2 regions of the Bacillus sp. JJ1127 genome follow, and region 2 is predicted to be linked to the other one. Evidence: riboswitches for the same ligand, from Rfam matches in the RefSeq annotation. Region 2 holds a riboswitch; the other holds the start of a gene.
The links. A riboswitch is a leader RNA that binds a small molecule or an ion and turns the genes downstream of it on or off. The one in region 2 is predicted to bind lysine.
Positions count from the first base shown of each region.

Region 1 (8,053 bases), on a different contig from region 2:
GTGCGGCAGGGGCGTTTAATAACTTATATGATCGTGATATTGATTCGATTATGGAGAGAACAAAAAATAGACCAACTGTGACTGGGGAAATAAGTCCTAAGGTTGTATTATACCTTGGAATCTTAATGACTATCTTTGGGTTAATAGCGCTATCATTAACTACGTATTTAGCAGCATTGTTAGGATTTTTAGGCTTATTTTTGTATATTGTACCGTATACAATGTGGAGCAAAAGAAGAACAATTTACAATACAGAAATAGGAAGTATTTCAGGGGCAATGCCACCACTCATCGGCTGGGCTGCTATTTACCCAGATATAACGCATCCGGCTATTATTGGTCTTTTTATCATAATGGTTATTTGGCAAATGCCTCATTTCTATGCCATAGCTATTCGCAAACATAATGAGTATAAAGCTGCGAAGGTTCCGATGCTTCCAGTAGTCAAAGGTGTGAAAAGAACATATATACAAACGAATATTTATTTAATCATTTTAATTGGAATCAGTGTTCTTTTAGGCTCTTTAAGTGTTGGACTTATGTTGGTAGCGCTTCTTTTAAGTATTTTATGGCTTATTTTAAGTATTTTTGGTTATAAAAAAATGGATTCAGAGAAATGGGCAAAAGCATTGTTTATTTTTTCTCTTTTCCATATGACGATTTTATTTTCAACAATTATTATCTATTCCCTTATCGGTGTTTTTTTCGGAAGCTGAATATATGTAACGAATTAAGATTTTCAGAATGGTTTGATTTGTAAAAAACAAGAAAAAACCAATTTCTCGCGTATAAAAAAGAGAGATTGGTTTTTTTGCGTAGGAATAAATTTTGTTTATGTTTGTGCTGTTAAATAGAACAATAGTAATCGTTACTTGAATCAAACTGTATTTTTGTCGGCAATAAGTACTATAGAGTTGGAAGTGTAATATGGATCGTTGTCCCTTTCTCTACTTCACTGTCTACATGAATTGTTCCGCCATGCGCTGTTATAATTTTATGAGCGATTGCCATTCCTAGGCCGGTGCCTTCGCTTGAAACATTTGTAGTTGTCCCTCGGTAGTACTGTTTAAATAAATTTTGAACCGTCATTTCATCCATACCGGTGCCAGTATCTTCTATTATAATATGTATATCGTTCTCTAATGAGATAGTGGTATGAATTTTTGTTCCTTCATGGTTATGTAAAACAGCGTTTATAAATAAGTTTTGTAAAGAACGGTGGAGTAATTTTGTATCAATAGGAATCATTATTTTTGTTTCGTCTGACTGAAAGCTAAAATGATAATGTTCAGACCGTGGATCGTTTGTTATATCAGCTATTATTCTTCTTGTAAATTCAACAATGTTTATTTCTTCTGTTCTTAATGGGATCTGTGAATCTTGAAGACGAAAGGAGAGATTTAAGTCTTCAATTAATTCTTTCATATGGTCCCCTTTTTGCTGAATCTCTTGCAAGAATTTCTCTTTTTCTTCCTGACTCCACTCATGATCGGGTGATAACATAAGTGCACTGTATCCTGTAATATAAGTGAGCGGTGTTTTTAAATCGTGAGAGATTCCTGCCATCCATTCTCGTTTCATTTTTTCTAATTGCTCTCGTTCATTCTCTATTTCTCGTAATCTGTTTGTTAAATGTTCTATATTTAGAAAGACGTCTTTATATAAGCGATAAGGACCTTTTAATTTTCCAGTTTTTTTATTGTACATTTGTTTCGTACTTTCTGGCGCCACATAAGAACCTTCTGCTAGATGGTTAATCCATGAAATCATTCGAAATAAAGGTTTCCCTATATGCCATCCATATATAATAGCACCTAAAATAAGAGTGCATATAAACAGACTGAAAACGATAAGAGCTTCTGTGTCCTTGTTGTCTGTATTTATTCCAATAAGGGGCAATATAATTTCTATTAAGACTGCCATTACAATCCCCATAAAAAAAGTGCCGATAACTAAACTAAGAATGAAATGAAGGCCTAGTCGGAAACCGATTTTCATTTGGACAGCTCCTTAGTATGCGGGATAAATTTGTAGCCGATTCCTCTTAAATTAATGATATATTGAGGGGACCGTGGATCGACTTCTATTTTCTTGCGTAATTTAGAAATGTGCATAACTACTGTTTTATCATCACCCATAGAAGAGAGTCCCCATACTTGCTCATATAGCTGCTCAGCTGTAAAAATTCGATTTGGATGTGTACATAAGAAAGTAAGTAATTCTAGTTCTTTTGCTGTACAATGAACAGGTTTTTCGTGTACAGTCATACGTCCTTCGCTTGGATAGAGAGAAAAGGACTGGAAATGTAGATTTGAATTTTCTACTTGTTGGTTATCTAGCAGCATACGTTGTCTACGTAATTGTACGTTAATTCGAGCAGCTACTTCTAAAGGGTTAAAAGGCTTTGTTATGTAATCATCCCCGCCAATTCCGAGGCCTGTTAATTTATCTAAATCACTGGATCGTGCTGTTACAAATAAAATAGGAGTATTTGTATAGTTTCGAATTTGTCTACATAGTTCGAAACCATCTATGTCTGGTAGCATAACATCAAGTAAAATGATATCGAATGAATGATTTTTAATTAAGTTTAACGTCTCTGTACCGTTTATAGCGGTTGTTATATGAATGAAGTTTTCTTTCTTTAAGGTAAGTACCAACATATCTAATATGCCTTGTTCATCATCTATTAAAAGGATCTTTTCTGTTCTCATTATGTATCCGCCTTTACATGTTTTTCGTATCGTTTAGAAGTGATTTGGAAAATATTTCACATGTAATAGTGTAACATAATTGTATTTTGCTGGAGAAAAAATAAGAGCAAAGAAGATGTTCTTTGCTCTTATTTTTGTAATGAAATTAATTCATTTGTACCATAGGTTCAATTTTAGCCATAAATGATTGGTGAAGTGCTTCTACACCATCTACTAAGTGTAAGCGGTCGATTACAACAGATACTTTAATTTCAGATGTACTTACCATTTTAATATGAATATTTCCTTCTTTTAATGTAGAGAACATATTAGCAGCGACACCTGGATTAGATACCATGCCAGACCCTACGATAGATACTTTTGCTAGATGATTTTCGTATTCTACAGATTCATAGTGAAGTGCTTCTTGATTTTGTTCTAATACTTCTAATGTTTCTCTTAAATCATTGGAGTGAATAGAGAAGGATAGATGTACAGTTCCTTCATTTGTAATACTTTGAATAATAATGTCAACATTAATATGAGCAGTAGCTAATGTAGAGAAAACAGTTGAGAGCGATCCTTGTTCGAGTCCTTTAATTGTGACGCGTGTAATATTATCTTCAAATGCAATACCTTTTACCACCGATTGTTGTTCCATGTTACATTCTCCCCTTACAATTGTCCCATTTTCTTGTTTCATACTTGAGCGAACTTCTAACAATACGTTATGATTTTTTGCAAATTCAACAGCACGTGGGTGTAAGACACCAGCACCTAAATTTGCGAGTTCTAACATTTCATCATAAGAAATTTCATCTAATTTATAAGCGTCATTTACAACGCGTGGATCAGTTGTATAAACGCCTGTTACATCTGTGTAAATATCACATTTTTTTGCTTTCAGCGCAGCTGCTAATGCAACAGCAGTAGTATCAGAACCACCACGACCTAGGGTTGTAATTTCTTTTTCTTCACTTAAGCCTTGGAAACCAGCCACAATGACAATTGTTCCTTCTTGTAAATGGGATTGGATACGTTCTGTGTTAATATCAGTAATCCGTGCACTACTATGTACAGATTCTGTTGTAATACCAGCTTGCCAACCAGTTAGTGAAATAGCGTTGTACCCTTTTGTTTGCAGCGCAATTGTTAAGAGGGAAATCGTTACTTGTTCGCCAGTTGTTAAAAGCATATCCATTTCACGTCTACTTGGATTGTCAGTAATAGCGCTAGCGAGTGCAACGAGTTCATCTGTATTTTTGCCCATTGCAGAAACGACAGAGACAACGCTATGACCTCGCTCATATTCCTCGATAATTAAATCTGCTACATGTTGAATGCGCTGTATACTTCCGACAGAAGTACCACCAAATTTTTGAACAATCGTTTCCATTACAAATTCCTTCTTTCATCCATTTTTGTTAATAAATCAGGAAAGGTGTAAACATATATAGGAGAGTAATGTATAAATCCCCCAATATCCCTGTAGTTACCGGAAAGAAAAATAAAAAAACACCATCTCAAATAGATGAGGATGGTGCTGTTACAGGAAAAGGGAAACAGAAAAAGGAGCTAATAAAAAAACCGCCAAAAAAGGAATATCATAATAAGCATGATATCTCTTTTTTGTAGATAGCTCTTCATACATACACGTCTGTACATATGACAGTTCTGTTTCTATTCGAAAACAGCCCCAATTGATAAATACAGAGAAATTTATCAATTTCGGCAACACTTCCTTTTTTCTAAACTCATCGACATCTCTGTGTCTCCTTTAGAATACTTATAAGTGCTGCAACCTCTATCTCACGTTTTAGGCGAGAGTGTTTGATTTATGAAGTTGTTAGTAATATTTATTTCATAATAATTCAAAATTTTTCAGAAATCAAGTACGTTATTAAAATTTCGAAAATTAAAGTCTGTTTATTTCTCTTTTACTTCTCTAGCTGCAGCTTGAACAATACTTTCTGGAAATTCTACCTTTCCGCCAGGGGCTAAATATCCTGGAAATCCTAAATGATCAGGACGCTTTATTAACAAGACTTTGTCATCATTTTGAATCATGCACATAGTGTACATTCGATGTTCTATTTTTTTCCGTTTTGTCGACATAATGATTAATCCCCCTTTGTTCTTTTGTAAAATAATATAATAAACTGTATTTTTCAAGGAGAAATTTGTGTGAATTTTCTAGAAATAAGGTTATGCTCAAGAAAGATTTTATACTAAAAAATACAAAATTAATACAAAAAAATCCATATTTTGATTGACTGTAAAAAATTTCGAAATTATACTTATTTTATTAAAAATATTATCCTTGAGAGGGGAACATATTCTATGAAATATAGAATCATCGCAGCAGGTATTCTAGCAGCTAGTTTATTATCTTACTCATCTAGTAGTTTTGCTCAAACAAAAACATTCCCAGACGTAGAAAACCATTGGTCTAAAGAGTCTGTGAACTACTTAGTAGGAAAAGGTGCTATCGCAGGTAACCCTGACGGTACATTCACTCCTGACAGAGAAGTAACTCGTGGGGAAGCAGCTACAATGATGGCAAAAATCTTAAACTTAAAGATTGAAGATGGGGCGAAACCAACTTATAAAGATGCTCAAAATCATTGGGCTACAAAATATATTGCAGCTGTAGAAAAAGCGGGTGTAATCAAAGGTAAAGGAGACGGTACCTTTGACCCGGATGGTAAAATTGATCGTGCTTCAATCGCATCTATGCTTGTAGGAGCATACCGATTTGATACAAAAGTAAGTGGAACAGTAGAAACAAAATTCGCAGACTTAAACGATCACTGGGGGAAAGAGAAAGCTAATATTCTAGTTGCTCTAGGAATCTCTAAAGGTACTACAAGTACGACTTGGGAACCAACAAAAACTGTAACGAGAGCAGAAGCAGCGCAATTTATTGCAAAAGCTGATTCATTTCAGGTTCAAGATCCTTTAGAAGGAAAAGTAATTATTATTGATCCTGGTCATGGTGGCAAAGATCCGGGGAAAGATACTCAAGGGCTATCTGAGAGTAATATTGTGTTAGATACGTCTAAACGATTACAACAATTATTAGAGAAAAATACGCCATTCAATGCTTTATTAACACGTGATACAGATATCCGACTAGGGGATGACCAAAAAAGCGATCTTGAAAATCGTGTGAAATTTGCAAAAGAACACGACGGAGATATTTTTGTTAGTATTCATGCGAATGCTTCTCAGGAACACAATGGATATGGAACAGAAACATTTTATTATAAAGAATCAAAAACAGGTGAATTAACTGAGCGTGAAAAAGAAAGTCGTATGTTAGCAGAAAAAATACAAAAGCGTTTAGTTGAAGCACTTCATACAAGGGATCGCAAGGTGCAAGAAAAAGATCTTTATGTAACTAGAGAAAATGAAATGCCAGCAGTGCTAACTGAACTTGCCTTTTTAGATAATAGCGCAGATTATGAAAAGCTAGCTACTGAATCCGGAAGACAAATTGCAGCGGAAGCAATTTATGCAGGGATTTTAGATTATTATGAATGGAAAAATTATGACGTATCTAAATACCGACTAGCAAAATAATTGTTTTATATTTGAGCACATCAGCTTTTAATAGGATGTGCTTTTCGTTTGAGAGTTATATAGTTTTTAATCAAAATAGAAAAATATATCGTTTTATATTGATTTTAAATAAATCTAGGACTAGATTAGTTTATTTTTATAACGTATACTTTTATCGTTGACTAATTTATCTCGTTATTTGTAGATTGTAATCATTTCTCTTAATAAGAAATCACCAGTTTATTAGAGGGAATGAAAGTTTTACTTCATTTGAGAGTGTGTTAGTTTAATAGGTGAAATGTTAAAATTTTATAAAAAAAAGGAGGCCAGTTAACACGGGACGAGCAAGTACATAACGTGTTAAAAATACGATGAAAAAAGTAATTTCTAATGTTTTAGCAATGACAATTGCATTGCAAGTTGTAATGGTTCCATCCACTTCGTTTGCGGCTGAAAATGAATTTCCAGATGTGCCCAAAGGCCATTGGGCATATGAAGCAATCACTGATTTAACAAATAAAAAGGTTATTGCAGGATATGACAACGGTAAATTTGGGCTAGGGGATAAGGTAACACGTGAACAAGTAGCTGCACTTGTTTATCGAGCACTTAAGATAGAAGCTAAAGAAGGATATAAAAACCCATATCATGATGTTAGTGCGAGTACAACGATGTTTCCAAATGAGATTCTAGCTTTAACAGAGATGGGAATCTTTACAGGGGATGAAAAGGGAAACTTTAGACCGAAGGATTCGTTAACTCGTGCTGAAATGGCAGTAATTTTACAGAAAGCTTATCATTTAAAAGTAAAGGCTAACCATACATTTAATGACGTAGATCCAAAAGCATGGTCATGGGCACAAGATGCGATTAGTGCTCTCCAGTCTAATGGTATGGCAGATGGAAATGGGACAGGTACATTTAACCCGTCTGGAATTGTAACACGTGAAGAATATGCACAATTTTTATTTAATGCTCAACAATCTTATTTAAATTTAGATTTAACATTGGTTTCTAATGTTACAGCGCAAGAGATTGATAATTTTATTAAGAAATCTCGTTCTGATAGCCCGCTAATTGGTCATGGACAAGACTTCATTGCAGCTCAAAATGAACATGGTGTAAATGCTCTTTACTTGGCAGCACATGCAATTTTAGAGTCTGGATATGGAAGATCAGAAATCTCGTATCGTAAACATAATTTATTTGGATTACGAGCATATGATCGAGATCCGTTCTATCATGCGAAATATTTGCCAACATATCGTGATAGTATCTCATATAATGCCAACTATGTAAGAGAACGCTATTTAGAGAAAGATGGAATGTATTTTAATGGACCAACATTAGTTGGGATGAATGTGAAGTACGCATCTGATCCAGAATGGGCTGGAAAAATTGCTGGTCTTATGGAGCGAATTAAACCGTTTAACAGAAATGATTATCGAAATGCAAATAGATTACCAAAAAACCCTAATACATTAGATGTTGAAGCGTTAGGAAATGAAATTCCATATAACGATCTAGGGAATAAAGAAGTAACTGTTCAATCGGCAGGAAAGTATTATCAGGTACCATATCCGTACGACTTGCAAATTAAGAGTGTACCGAACGTTACACAAAACGAAGTTGGACAATTAGAGAGTGGATCAACAGTAACTGTTTATCGTGAAGATCCAAATGGATGGGTAGAGTTCTCTGTGAAAGACAATCCAGAAAAATATTGGACATTAAAGAGCAATTTAAACATGTAATGTTATAAAACGAAGAAAAGGTGTTTTCCGTGTGGGAAAACACCT
Region 1 is NZ_JBALQK010000115.1:732-8,784, reverse strand. Features, by position in the region: gene cyoE (heme o synthase) at 1-716, shown strand, start outside; gene V7183_RS12645 (sensor histidine kinase) at 907-1,998, opposite strand; gene V7183_RS12640 (response regulator transcription factor) at 1,995-2,714, opposite strand; gene V7183_RS12635 (aspartate kinase) at 2,860-4,089, opposite strand; lysine riboswitch at 4,322-4,508, opposite strand; partial or broken gene V7183_RS12630 (NUDIX domain-containing protein) at 4,623-4,808, opposite strand; gene V7183_RS12625 (N-acetylmuramoyl-L-alanine amidase) at 5,034-6,275, shown strand; gene V7183_RS12620 (S-layer homology domain-containing protein) at 6,626-8,008, shown strand.
Region 1: another riboswitch for lysine. It lies ahead of V7183_RS12635 (aspartate kinase); the one in region 2 lies ahead of V7183_RS01820 (amino acid permease).

Region 2 (11,403 bases):
AATGATGCGTTTTAACGCTTGCGGATATGTCATTCCAATTGTATACGCTGCTTCCCATTGCCCTTTCGGAATAGATAAAATGGATGCGCGAATAATTTCAGATGCATATGCACCAACATTTAATGAAAATCCAATAATAGCTGCTGTATATGGGTCAATCTCAATTTTTAGAGTTGGAAGCCCATAGAAAATAATAAACAATTGTACAAGAAGTGGTGTTCCGCGAATAATAGATACATAGATACGAGCGATCCATTGTAAAACGCGACTACTTGAAATACGCGCTAGCGCCGTCAATGTCGCTAATATAAGGCCGATTGCAAATGTGATAAGCGTTAATGGAATCGTTGCGAACAGAGCACCCTCCAAGAGAGGCTTGAAGGATGTCTGCATAATATCTCCCCATGTAGATAATCGATCTGCAATAAGTGCACTACTTAGATACATCTTCACCGAACCATTTTTTCGCTATTTTGTCATACGTACCATCTTTTTTCATATCTTCTAACGCTTTATCTACTTCTTGTACTAACTTATCGCTTCCTTTACGGAATAAGAACCCACTTTGTGATGCCTCTTTTTCTGTAGCTGCAATTTTAATGTTTACATCTTTTTTCGTTTGTAAATAGTTTAATACTGATAATTTGTCATTAATTGTGAAATCAACGCGTCCTGTACTAATTAATTCCACTGCTTGACTAAAGCCTTCTACTCCTTTAATCTCCGCACCATTTTTCTTTGCAAGGTCAGCATAGTTACTTGTTAAAGACTGCGCTGCTGTTAAACCTTTTACATCAGTAAAGGTAGCTGGCTTATCTTTATCCTTTGCAACGACAAGAGCTGCCGAAGAAGAAATATACGGTTTAGAGAAATCATATTTCTTTTGACGATCTTCACGAATTCCAACTTCATTTGCAACCATATCAAAACGGTTTGCATCTAGTCCAGCAAGTAAGCTATCCCATTGCGTTTCTTTAAATACTGGTTTCACGCCTAGACGTTTTGCAACTTCTTCTGTTAACTCAACGTCAAATCCAGTTAATTTTCCACTTCCATCGTGGAATGTAAACGGCGGGTATGTACCTTCTGTACCAACAACGATTTCACCGCTTTGTTTTATTTTTTGTAATGCATCTTGACTAGCTGTATCTTTTTTTTCTGCTTTACCACAGCCTGCTACAATACCAACTGTTAATGTAGCTACTGCAAGCACTGAAAATAATTTCTTCATCATGTTACTCCTCCAAGTATTCTGATAGGAATTTAAGAACTATATTGATTGTATGCAATCTCGGACAATTTTTCAATGAAAATGTTCGTCATTAGTGTATCCTTTTTCTTCATAATCAAACAGGATGATACAAAATCATTACGTACAAAAAATAAGTAGCATTTTTTAATATAGCACTTATGAAGGAAAAGGTAAAACAATACTTCTTGTCTGTAGTAAAAAAGAACTTGCTGCCTTAGCAAGTTCTTTCAAGAATCTAATACACAATACCCAATCATCGTACACAATAATAAAAAGAAAGTAATATTAAACGTCACTGATAATTCTTCCATCCCTATTCCCCCTTTCCTCCAACATATCATATGGACAAGGAAAGGGATGGGAGCATTTGTAAACATTACTTTAAAATTTTCTGAACATTCTATGAATATTAAGCACTTTGGCTTCCTTCCATCTGCGTTTTATACATGTCATAATAGCGTCCCTTTTTCCTCATTAATTCATCATGAGACCCTTTTTCAAGAATCGTACCTCGGTCGAGTACAATAATTTGATCTGCACTCTTAATTGTTGAAAGACGATGGGCAATAATAAACGTTGTTCTTCCTTTCTTCACAACTTCTAATGCCCCCTGAATCATCGCTTCTGTCTCGGTATCAATACTTGAAGTCGCTTCATCTAAAATTAAAATGGCCGGATCAAACGCTAACGCGCGTGCAAATGATATGAGCTGACGCTCTCCTGTTGAAAGTGTGCTTCCCTTTTCTGTAATTTCTTCATTTATATTGTTCGCAAAGCGCTCAGCCCCTACATCATGCAGCGCTTTTATAATTTTAGCTTTTGAAATGTTTGGATTTTCTAAACTTACATTTGAGGCAACTGTCCCGCTAAATAAAAATGGATCCTGCAAGACAATTCCCATATGCTCACGAATTGCCTGCTTTGGAATATGCTTTACATCATGCCCGTCAATCGTAAGTCTTCCTTTTTGAAACTCGTAAAACTGAAAAAGCACATTCATAATCGAACTTTTTCCAGATCCAGTATGACCAACGAGTGCAACTGTCTCCCCTGTTTTCGCCTCAAAAGAAATATTTTTTAATACTTCGTCTTTTCCGTTATAAGAGAATGAAACATTATCAAACCGAACATTCCCGCTAAGACGTGGTATACGCTCTTCTTGCAATGCCTCTCCCTTTTCATCTAGCAATTCAAATACACGCTCTGATGCAACTCGCGCTTGTTCTAAATTTGCTAGTTGGTTCACCATGTTCGTAATAGGCGAAAAGAGCCTTGTTAAATAATCGACAAAAGCATACAGTACCCCTAAAGAAATAAAGCCTGCGCCGCTTAATGAAGCACCGCCAAAATACCAAATCACTCCTGTAAAAGCAATGTTTCGTAAGACCCCTACTAAATTATGCGATGTTGCCGAATTTAAATTTAAAATCTTATTTTGATATTTAAAGTAATCTCCGTTTAATTCCTCAAATTCTCGCTTTGTTTCACGTTCTTGACGAAACGCCTGAATAATTGGCATCCCTTGAATGGATTCATTTACTGTTCCATTAATATCTGATAAACGAGAACGCATTTTATGATTGTATCCGGAAGCATATTTCCTATATAAAATAGCCCAAACGATTAAAATTGGTATAATAAGCAAACAAAACAATGCTAATTTCACATCGAGTAAAAATAAAGCAACAAAAATCCCAATAATATAAATGAAACTAGAGGCAAATGTTGCAAGCACCGTGACGTATAAATCACGAATTGCCTCTGTATCATTCGTTACTCGCGATACAATTTTCCCCGCTGGCAAATGGTCAAAGTAACGAATCGGCAATGTTTGAATATGAGAGAAAACATCTTCACGCATAATTTGAATAATTTTATTCGATGCTTTCTGTAAGAAAAACTGCTTTCCATATGCAAATAAAGATACGACTACTAATAACGCAAAATAACCTCCGCCAAGCAGTAGTAATCGTTTTATTTCCGGCTTATAAAATGCATATATTTCTTGCGTTGTTAACCGCTTCGCTTTATACACTTGCGCAGCTTTCCCGCCTTGAATTGTAATCATATCTCCCTTTACAGAACGCGTTCCTTCAAGATTGATTTTATGAGGCACAAAGTAATATTGGAAGCCAGCTTGAATAACCCGAACTTCTTTCCCCTTTGTCTCTCCTTTTTCAAAGCGATCGCTTCGCTTATACCAAGTGCCGTTATACTTAACAGCATCTTCTCCTTCCGCCGTTTCATACCAAGGTTTCTCTATTCCAACAATATGATCATCTATCATCGTTTTCGCTACAAATGGACCTGCCAGTTCTGCAATAACGAAAATAAATAGCATAGCAAGTGCTGTAAAGATCGGCCCTTTTACCTTCATTGCATATTGAAATAATCTTTTTGGGGTGCTCATACGTTCACCTCACCTTCTACATTTTCACCTTGCTGTCTTTCAAACTGCTCTCTATACCAGCCTGCATTTTGAACAAGTTCTTCATGTGTTCCTTCTTCGATAACCTCACCGTTATCCATAACAAGAATCCAGTCCGCATGTTGTACGGCTGATAAGCGGTGCGTTGTTATAATTGTTGTTTTTCCGCTTCTTTCCGTGCGGATATTTTCAATAATCGCTGCTTCAGTACGAGCATCAACGGCCGATAAAGAGTCATCTAAAATTAAAATTTCTGGATTTTGAATGACAGCTCTTGCGATTGAAATACGTTGTTTTTGTCCACCAGATAAGGAAACACCCTTTTCTCCAACAAGCGTCTCTAATCCATCTGGCAAAAACTCTAGATCCTTTTTGAACGCCGCAATTTCAATTGCCTTTTGAAGCTCTTCTTCACTTGCCTCTCTATTTCCAAATAGAATATTTTCCTTTGCTGTCTTTGAAAATAAAATATGTTCTTGTGGTACATATCCAATCCAGCTTAGTACGTTTTCAGCCGGAATTTTATCTAGCGCAACATCGGAAACTGTAATCTCTCCTTCTCCAAGTGGATACTGGCGAAGAAGTTGACGAACAAGGGTTGTTTTCCCGCTTCCTGTTTTTCCAACAATCCCAAGCGTCTCTCCTTGCTTTAATGAAAAAGAAACATTTTTTAAATTTGACTCAGCGGATCCAGGATATGCAAAAGAAACATCATCAAAATCAATATATTCCGGTTTCTGTACAGGCTTTGGCTGTTTCGCATTTTTCACATCTGGTTCATAAGCCAGCGTTTCATTTACACGATCTAGTGAAGCATTTCCGCGCTGCATTACATTGATTAATTCACCAATTGCAAACATCGGCCAAATCATCATTCCTAAATATACGTTAAAGGAAACAAGCTCTCCTAGCGTAATTTTTGATTGGAATACAAGAAAAGCTCCATACACTAAGCCAATTAAATAACTAAGGCCAACAAGCATTTTAACTGTCGGTTGAAATAATGCATCGATTCTTGCTACTTTCATATTTTTCTCGTATACATCATCTCCCAAATGATGAAACCTTGCTTCATCGGCGTTCTCTTGTACATACGCCCGAATTACACGTACGCCAGCAATCGATTCAAGTACTTTATCGTTCATATCTCCGAAAGCATCTTGCGCAACCGTAAATCTTTCATGTAACTTCTTCCCATATATATTCATCGCATACGCCATAATCGGCAGCGGGATAAGCGCAGCAAATGTAAGTTGCCAACTAATTGAAAAACCCATCATACAAACAATGGTGAGCATGTATAAACTGGAATCAACTAATGTCAAAATTCCAAAACCAGCAGTCATAGCAATCGCTTTTAAATCATTTGTCGCTCTTGCCATTAAATCGCCCGTACGATTTTTATGATAAAAGGTCGGTGTCATCTTAAGTAAGTGCCCCATAAACTTTGAACGCATTGTTTTTTCAAGTACAAATGCACCGCCGAATAATTGACGCTGCCATATAAAGGTGAGCACATATCCGCCTATTGTTGCCCCAAATAAAATCCAAATATATTGTATAATTACTCCGCTTGTTAAAGATCCAGTTTTAATACGATCAATTGTTAAGCCTAGTACTTTCGGAGGGACTATTTCAATTATATTTACAATTAAGAGTGCTCCAATTGCGATACTATACCTTTTCCAATGTTCTTTAAAAAACCATGTTAACTTTTGTAATACTGAAAACAATATAACCTCTCCCTTCTCGTTCTCGTTTGACTCCCATTTCTTTATCCGCTATCTAAAGTCATCTCGTTTACATTTCGAAAACCATACAATTTCATCACATTTTTCCACCTTCCAAAGTTTTTTATTGAAACCATACAAAGTATGGAAACAAGCAAAGATAGAGACAAAAAAACGCATACCGCCGCTTGACGATATGCGAAAAACGCATAAAAGCGTACGTTACGATATACGCAACGTACGCTTTTTGTAAGACAAAAAGAGTCTACCTCTCCGTACGGGTTGCGTAATGATATGAATGTTTTTCACCGTATAACACAGCTGAATCCATCATATTTACGATTACAATCATCACGCGCACCCCCTTCATTTATTTTCCATTTTTAATTTTATAACTTTATAGACTTTTCTGTCAATTGTTTTTTCATTATTGTATGAAATAAACTTTTATCACAAAAAATGAAAGAGATACAATCAAGTTGCAATACACTAATCTAACCTAAAAAATTGTCTATTGATACGATGCGAATTACCCTATATTTCACTTGTAAATACGGTTAACCATCGTAAGAAAGGGCATACAAAATAAAAATCATATGAGAAATCATTGTCATAAAAATTTCATTTGAAAAATATTTTCGAACGCCCTACAATCACCATATACTCACTCTTACAAGTTGCTATTTTGGGAGGACAAATCATGACAACTAGCAATACGTACAAATTTTATTTAAACGGAGAATGGAGAGAAAGCTCTTCTGGACAAACAATCGATATTCCATCCCCGTATTTACATGAAGTAATTGGTCAAGTCCAAGCAATTACTCGCGAAGAAGTAGATGAGGCAATTGCATCTGCAAAAGACGCTCAAACATCATGGGCTGAATTGTCTCTTCAAGATCGCGCAAAATATTTATATACATGGGCTGATGAGCTTGTAAATATGCAAGATGAAATTGCTGATATTATTATGAAAGAAGTCGGTAAAGGTTATAAAGATGCGAAAAAAGAAGTTGTTCGTACAGCGGATTTAATCCGTTACACTGTAGATGAAGCACTTCATATGCACGGTGAAAGCATGATGGGCGATAGCTTCCCTGGCGGATCTAAATCCAAACTTGCGATTATTCAACGCGCACCACTTGGTGTCATTTTAGCAATTGCACCATTTAACTACCCTGTAAACTTATCTGCTGCAAAACTTGCACCAGCTCTTATTATGGGTAACGCTGTTATCTTCAAACCAGCAACACAAGGCGCAATTAGTGGTATTAAAATGGTGGAAGCACTTCATAAAGCAGGACTTCCGAAAGGACTTGTAAACGTAGCAACAGGACGCGGTTCTGTAATTGGTGACTACTTAGTAGAGCATTCTGGCATCAATATGGTATCGTTCACAGGTGGTACACATACAGGTACTCACTTAGCGAAAAAAGCAGCTATGATCCCGCTTGTATTAGAACTTGGCGGTAAAGACCCTGGTATCGTTTGTGAAGATGCCGATTTACAAGAAGCTGCCAAACATATCGTGAGCGGTGCATTCTCATACTCTGGTCAACGTTGTACAGCAATTAAGCGCGTGCTTGTACATGAAAATGTAGCGGACGAACTTGTTAGCTTACTAAAAGATCAAGTGGCTGCACTATCTGTTGGTTCTCCAGAACAAGACAGCACAATCGTCCCATTAATCGACGATAAATCTGCTGATTTCGTTCAAGGATTAATTGATGATGCGGCAGAAAAAGGTGCGACAATTGTAATTGGTAACAAGCGTGAGCGCAACTTAATTTACCCAACATTAATCGACCACGTAACAGAAGAAATGAAAGTTGCTTGGGAAGAGCCATTCGGTCCAATCCTTCCAATCATCCGTATTTCTTCTGACGAAGAGGCGATTGAAATTGCGAATAAGTCAGAGTTCGGTCTGCAAGCAAGTGTCTTCACAAAAGATATTAATAAAGCATTTGCAATTGCTAACAAAATTGACACTGGTTCTGTTCAAATTAACGGACGTACAGAACGCGGCCCAGACCACTTCCCATTCATCGGTGTAAAAGGTTCTGGTCTGGGAGCACAAGGTATTCGTAAGAGCCTTGAATCTATGACACGTGAAAAAGTAACTGTATTAAACTTAATGTAACATTTTAGAAGCTAATCTACAGCTGTAGATTAGCTTCTATACAAATTGAGAAAACAGGCAAAAACCATTCTTTTTAGGTGGGAAGTGAGTATCCGGCCATGGATAGAAATGGTCAGTGCCTTTTTTGGCCCCATGCCAAGTAAGAACAAAAAGAGAAAGCAAGTGGAGATTTTCTTTTATTTTCATAGCCACGATTTAGGTGCTTGAAAATAAAGTTGGATATATATTCTTGCATTCACCTATTCACTTATCTCATATGCTTCAGGACTACTATTCATTAACCAATCCATTACATGATCAAAACGTTATCGTTTTACCAATGCCACTTTCACCTTCCAAACAAATTAACGTCATCTCGCACCTCCGTATACTTAACAATACTTCACTTTTTTATTAAATACGATTTCACTATTCCGTCTCATTAGTTTCACACACAGATGAACAGACCCTATTTCTAAAAAACCATTCTTCTTTTAATGACAAATTGTTCACCATAATCTGATTATTACTATATCCATTGACGTATAAAAACACATTTGTTACCCTTAGGTATGTTAATTTAATATATAAATCCTCATTCGTATCTCGGTGAGGTAGAGGTTGCAATCATTAAGAGTATCATTTCAGGAGATGTAGTGGCATCGATGAATGAATGGGAAAGGAATGGTTGCCGAAGTAAGAACTGTCCACTGTACATTCTTGCTGGGTCTGTATTGAATAAGTGCAGAACTGTCACAAACAACTTGTTTGTGGAGAGCTATCGAGAGGTATGTCGTGGGTTTCCTATAAGATAGAAAGCACGTAGCGACAATTACACGTGCTTTTTTTGTTTTGTATGGAGTTTCCCATTCTTCCCTTGTTGGAAGACATACATATCTCCTCGCTTGACTTGGTTATACTAACTTTGGAGGTATTTTCTATGCAACAAAAAAAATGGGGCTTTTGGGTACTAACAGCATTTGTTGTCGGCAATATGGTTGGCGCTGGTATTTTCATGGTGCCAAGCACATTAGCACAAACAGCTAGCCCTCTTGGTGTTACTTTAGCTTGGTTAACAACAGGATTCGGTGTTTTAATGCTAGCTCTTGTTTTCGGTAATTTAGCAATTCGTCGTCCTGATTTAACAACAGGACCACAAAGTCATGCATATGCTTTATTTTCATCACCAAAAAAGAAAAAAATGGCTGGATTCAGTATGGTTTGGGGCTACTGGGTCGCAAACTGGGCCAGTAATGTTGCCATTATTACATCTTTTGCAGGTTACTTATCACTCTTCTTCCCAATCATGAAAGATACACGTCTCTTATTTTCAATCGGCTCTTTCAATGTGGAAGTGGGAAAATTGATTACATTCTCTATCTGTTCTTGCTTACTATGGGGAACACATATGATTTTAACAAATGGTGTAAACGGAGCTGGAAAATTAAACTTCCTGGCAACAACAACGAAAGTAACTGGATTCCTTCTATTTATTGTTGTTACTTTGTTTGCATTTCAAGCTTCAAAATTTGGACAATGGTACACACCAATCATTGATAAAGAAGGCGTATCACACGGACTGCTTTCACAAATAAATTTAGCTGCCCTTACAACACTTTGGGCATTTATCGGTATTGAATCAGCCGTTCTTTTATCAAACCGTGCTAAATCTCCAAAAACGGTAAAACATGCAACTGTAGCAGGTTTATTCATAACAGTTGGAATTTATTTAGGAATTACGATTTTAACAATGGGTGTTCTTCACATTGATAAATTACAAGCTTCGGAACGTCCGTTAGCTGATGCATTAAATGCCGCAATGGGTCATGGCGGCGGGAAATTAATGGCACTCCTTGCTCTTACTTCCCTATTCGGCTCAATCTTAGGCTGGATTTTACTTAGTTCAGAAGTACCATATCAAGCAGCAAAAGAAGGCTTCTTCCCTTCCTTCTTTGCAAAAACAAACAAAAAGGGAAGTCCGATTCATTCACTAAGACTGACAAACATTATGTCACAAGTATTCTTGTTCTCAACGCTATCTGGAACAATTGCTGAAGCCTATACATTCGTGATTACTGTATCAACGTTAGCTTATTTAATTCCATATCTTGTCTCACCAATCTTCCAATTAAAACTCGTCGTAACTGGTGAAACGTATGAAAATGAACGTGGTTCAAGAATTATGGATGGAACGATTGCAGTCATTGCAATTTGCTATTCACTGTGGGTGATTAAAACTGGGGCGTCTGATTTAAAAACATTCCTTCTTGGGATTGGGTTATTTGTAATCGGCTTTGCCTTCTATCCATTAATGAATCGTGATCAGAAAAAAAATAACAAAAATAAAAACGGGCAAGTTGCTTAAAGCAATTTGCTCGTTTTTATTTAAATCCAAATTCAAAAACTGACTAAAACCCTTTCTTTTTAGATGGGAGAGAGAATCCGGCCGTGCATAGAAGCGATCAGATCCTTTTTCTGCTCCATGCCAAGTGAAAACAAAGGGAGAAAAAGAGAGGAAGTCTTCTTTTGTTTTCGAAGCAACAACTTGTATGCTGAAAAATATTTATGTATACATACCAATTCAAAAATTAACTAAACTCTTGTTTTTTAAGCGGAGGATGAAAAAACTCCACTGATTAAAGTTTCACTTTATATATTTTGGTATAAACGAGAAACCTTTATAATGGAAAATAGAGGTGAAAAACATGTCAATTGAAACACTATGGAACGCCCGTTTTCAAAAACATCTTCAAAACGTTATCATGTACTTTGCGCGCATGATTAGCGGTCTACTATACAGTTTTATCTTTATCTCCTGTATTGGTGCATATTATTACGCAAAGTTTCTTAAAACAGCTCCTTCTAAAGGAATCTCATTATTCATCATTACAGCTCTGCTTACAATCATTATCACGAGATGCCGAGTTCGTACGTTTATTCAAAAGCCGGATGCTGTGTATTTACTAGCACTGGAAGAGAAATTAGCGTCATACTTTAAACAGTCTCTTCTATATAATTATGTCATTCAGCTTTTTCCATTGCTATTCATGTTTCTAATTCTCACACCGCTAGCAATGCAAACGTTGCATACAAACATTCCTTTTTTATGTACAATCTTTTTTATACTCATGCTCATCAAAGGCTGGAATATATACATACATTGGATATGGCGTGATCAACATAACGGCCAACTCTGGTTTATCGTTCGATTAACTTGTAATACTCTTATTATTTACATGCTCTTTCAGTCCGTATCCATCGTTCTATTAGGTGCAATGCTATTACTCCTTACTTTTATACTTATGTATACAATAAAACAACCAACAAAACGAATTGGATGGGAATATATCATTCAGCAAGAAGAAAAAATGGACATGCACTTTTACCAATTTGCAAACTTTTTCACCGATGTCCCGCAGCTAAAAAAACAAGTAAAACAAAGAAAGTGGCTCACAAGTTGGATAGAACCTATATTACATAAAAAACAAGCTACCTTCTTCTATTTAAATACTTTATCATTTCTACGTGCTAATGATTATTTTGGTATATATATAAGGCTGACCATCATCGGTTCCTTCACTTTATATTTCATACCGAATGTATATGTAAAAGGCGCTATTACTTGCTGCCTCTTATATATGAGCTCTATGCAACTTCGTTCTTTATGGAAATATTTTTCAGGAAATAATATCGTAACATTGTATCCTATCCAAATCGATGAAAGAATACGTCAATTTCTTACTCTTGTATTTTCATTAGCAATCGTTCAGTTAACAATATTTACAGTTATCCTGCTTGTTTGTATCCCAGAGCTCTTACACGTTTTTATCACCGTTTTAATCGGTATACTTTTTATTAAATTTATTATTGTACC
Region 2 is NZ_JBALQK010000010.1:711-12,113, reverse strand. Features, by position in the region: gene V7183_RS01845 (amino acid ABC transporter permease) at 1-447, opposite strand, end outside; gene V7183_RS01840 (amino acid ABC transporter substrate-binding protein) at 434-1,231, opposite strand; gene V7183_RS01835 (ABC transporter ATP-binding protein) at 1,662-3,662, opposite strand; gene V7183_RS01830 (ABC transporter ATP-binding protein) at 3,659-5,413, opposite strand; gene V7183_RS01825 (NADP-dependent glyceraldehyde-3-phosphate dehydrogenase) at 6,111-7,550, shown strand; lysine riboswitch at 8,137-8,318, shown strand; gene V7183_RS01820 (amino acid permease) at 8,470-9,894, shown strand; gene V7183_RS01815 (ABC transporter permease) at 10,235-11,403, shown strand, end outside.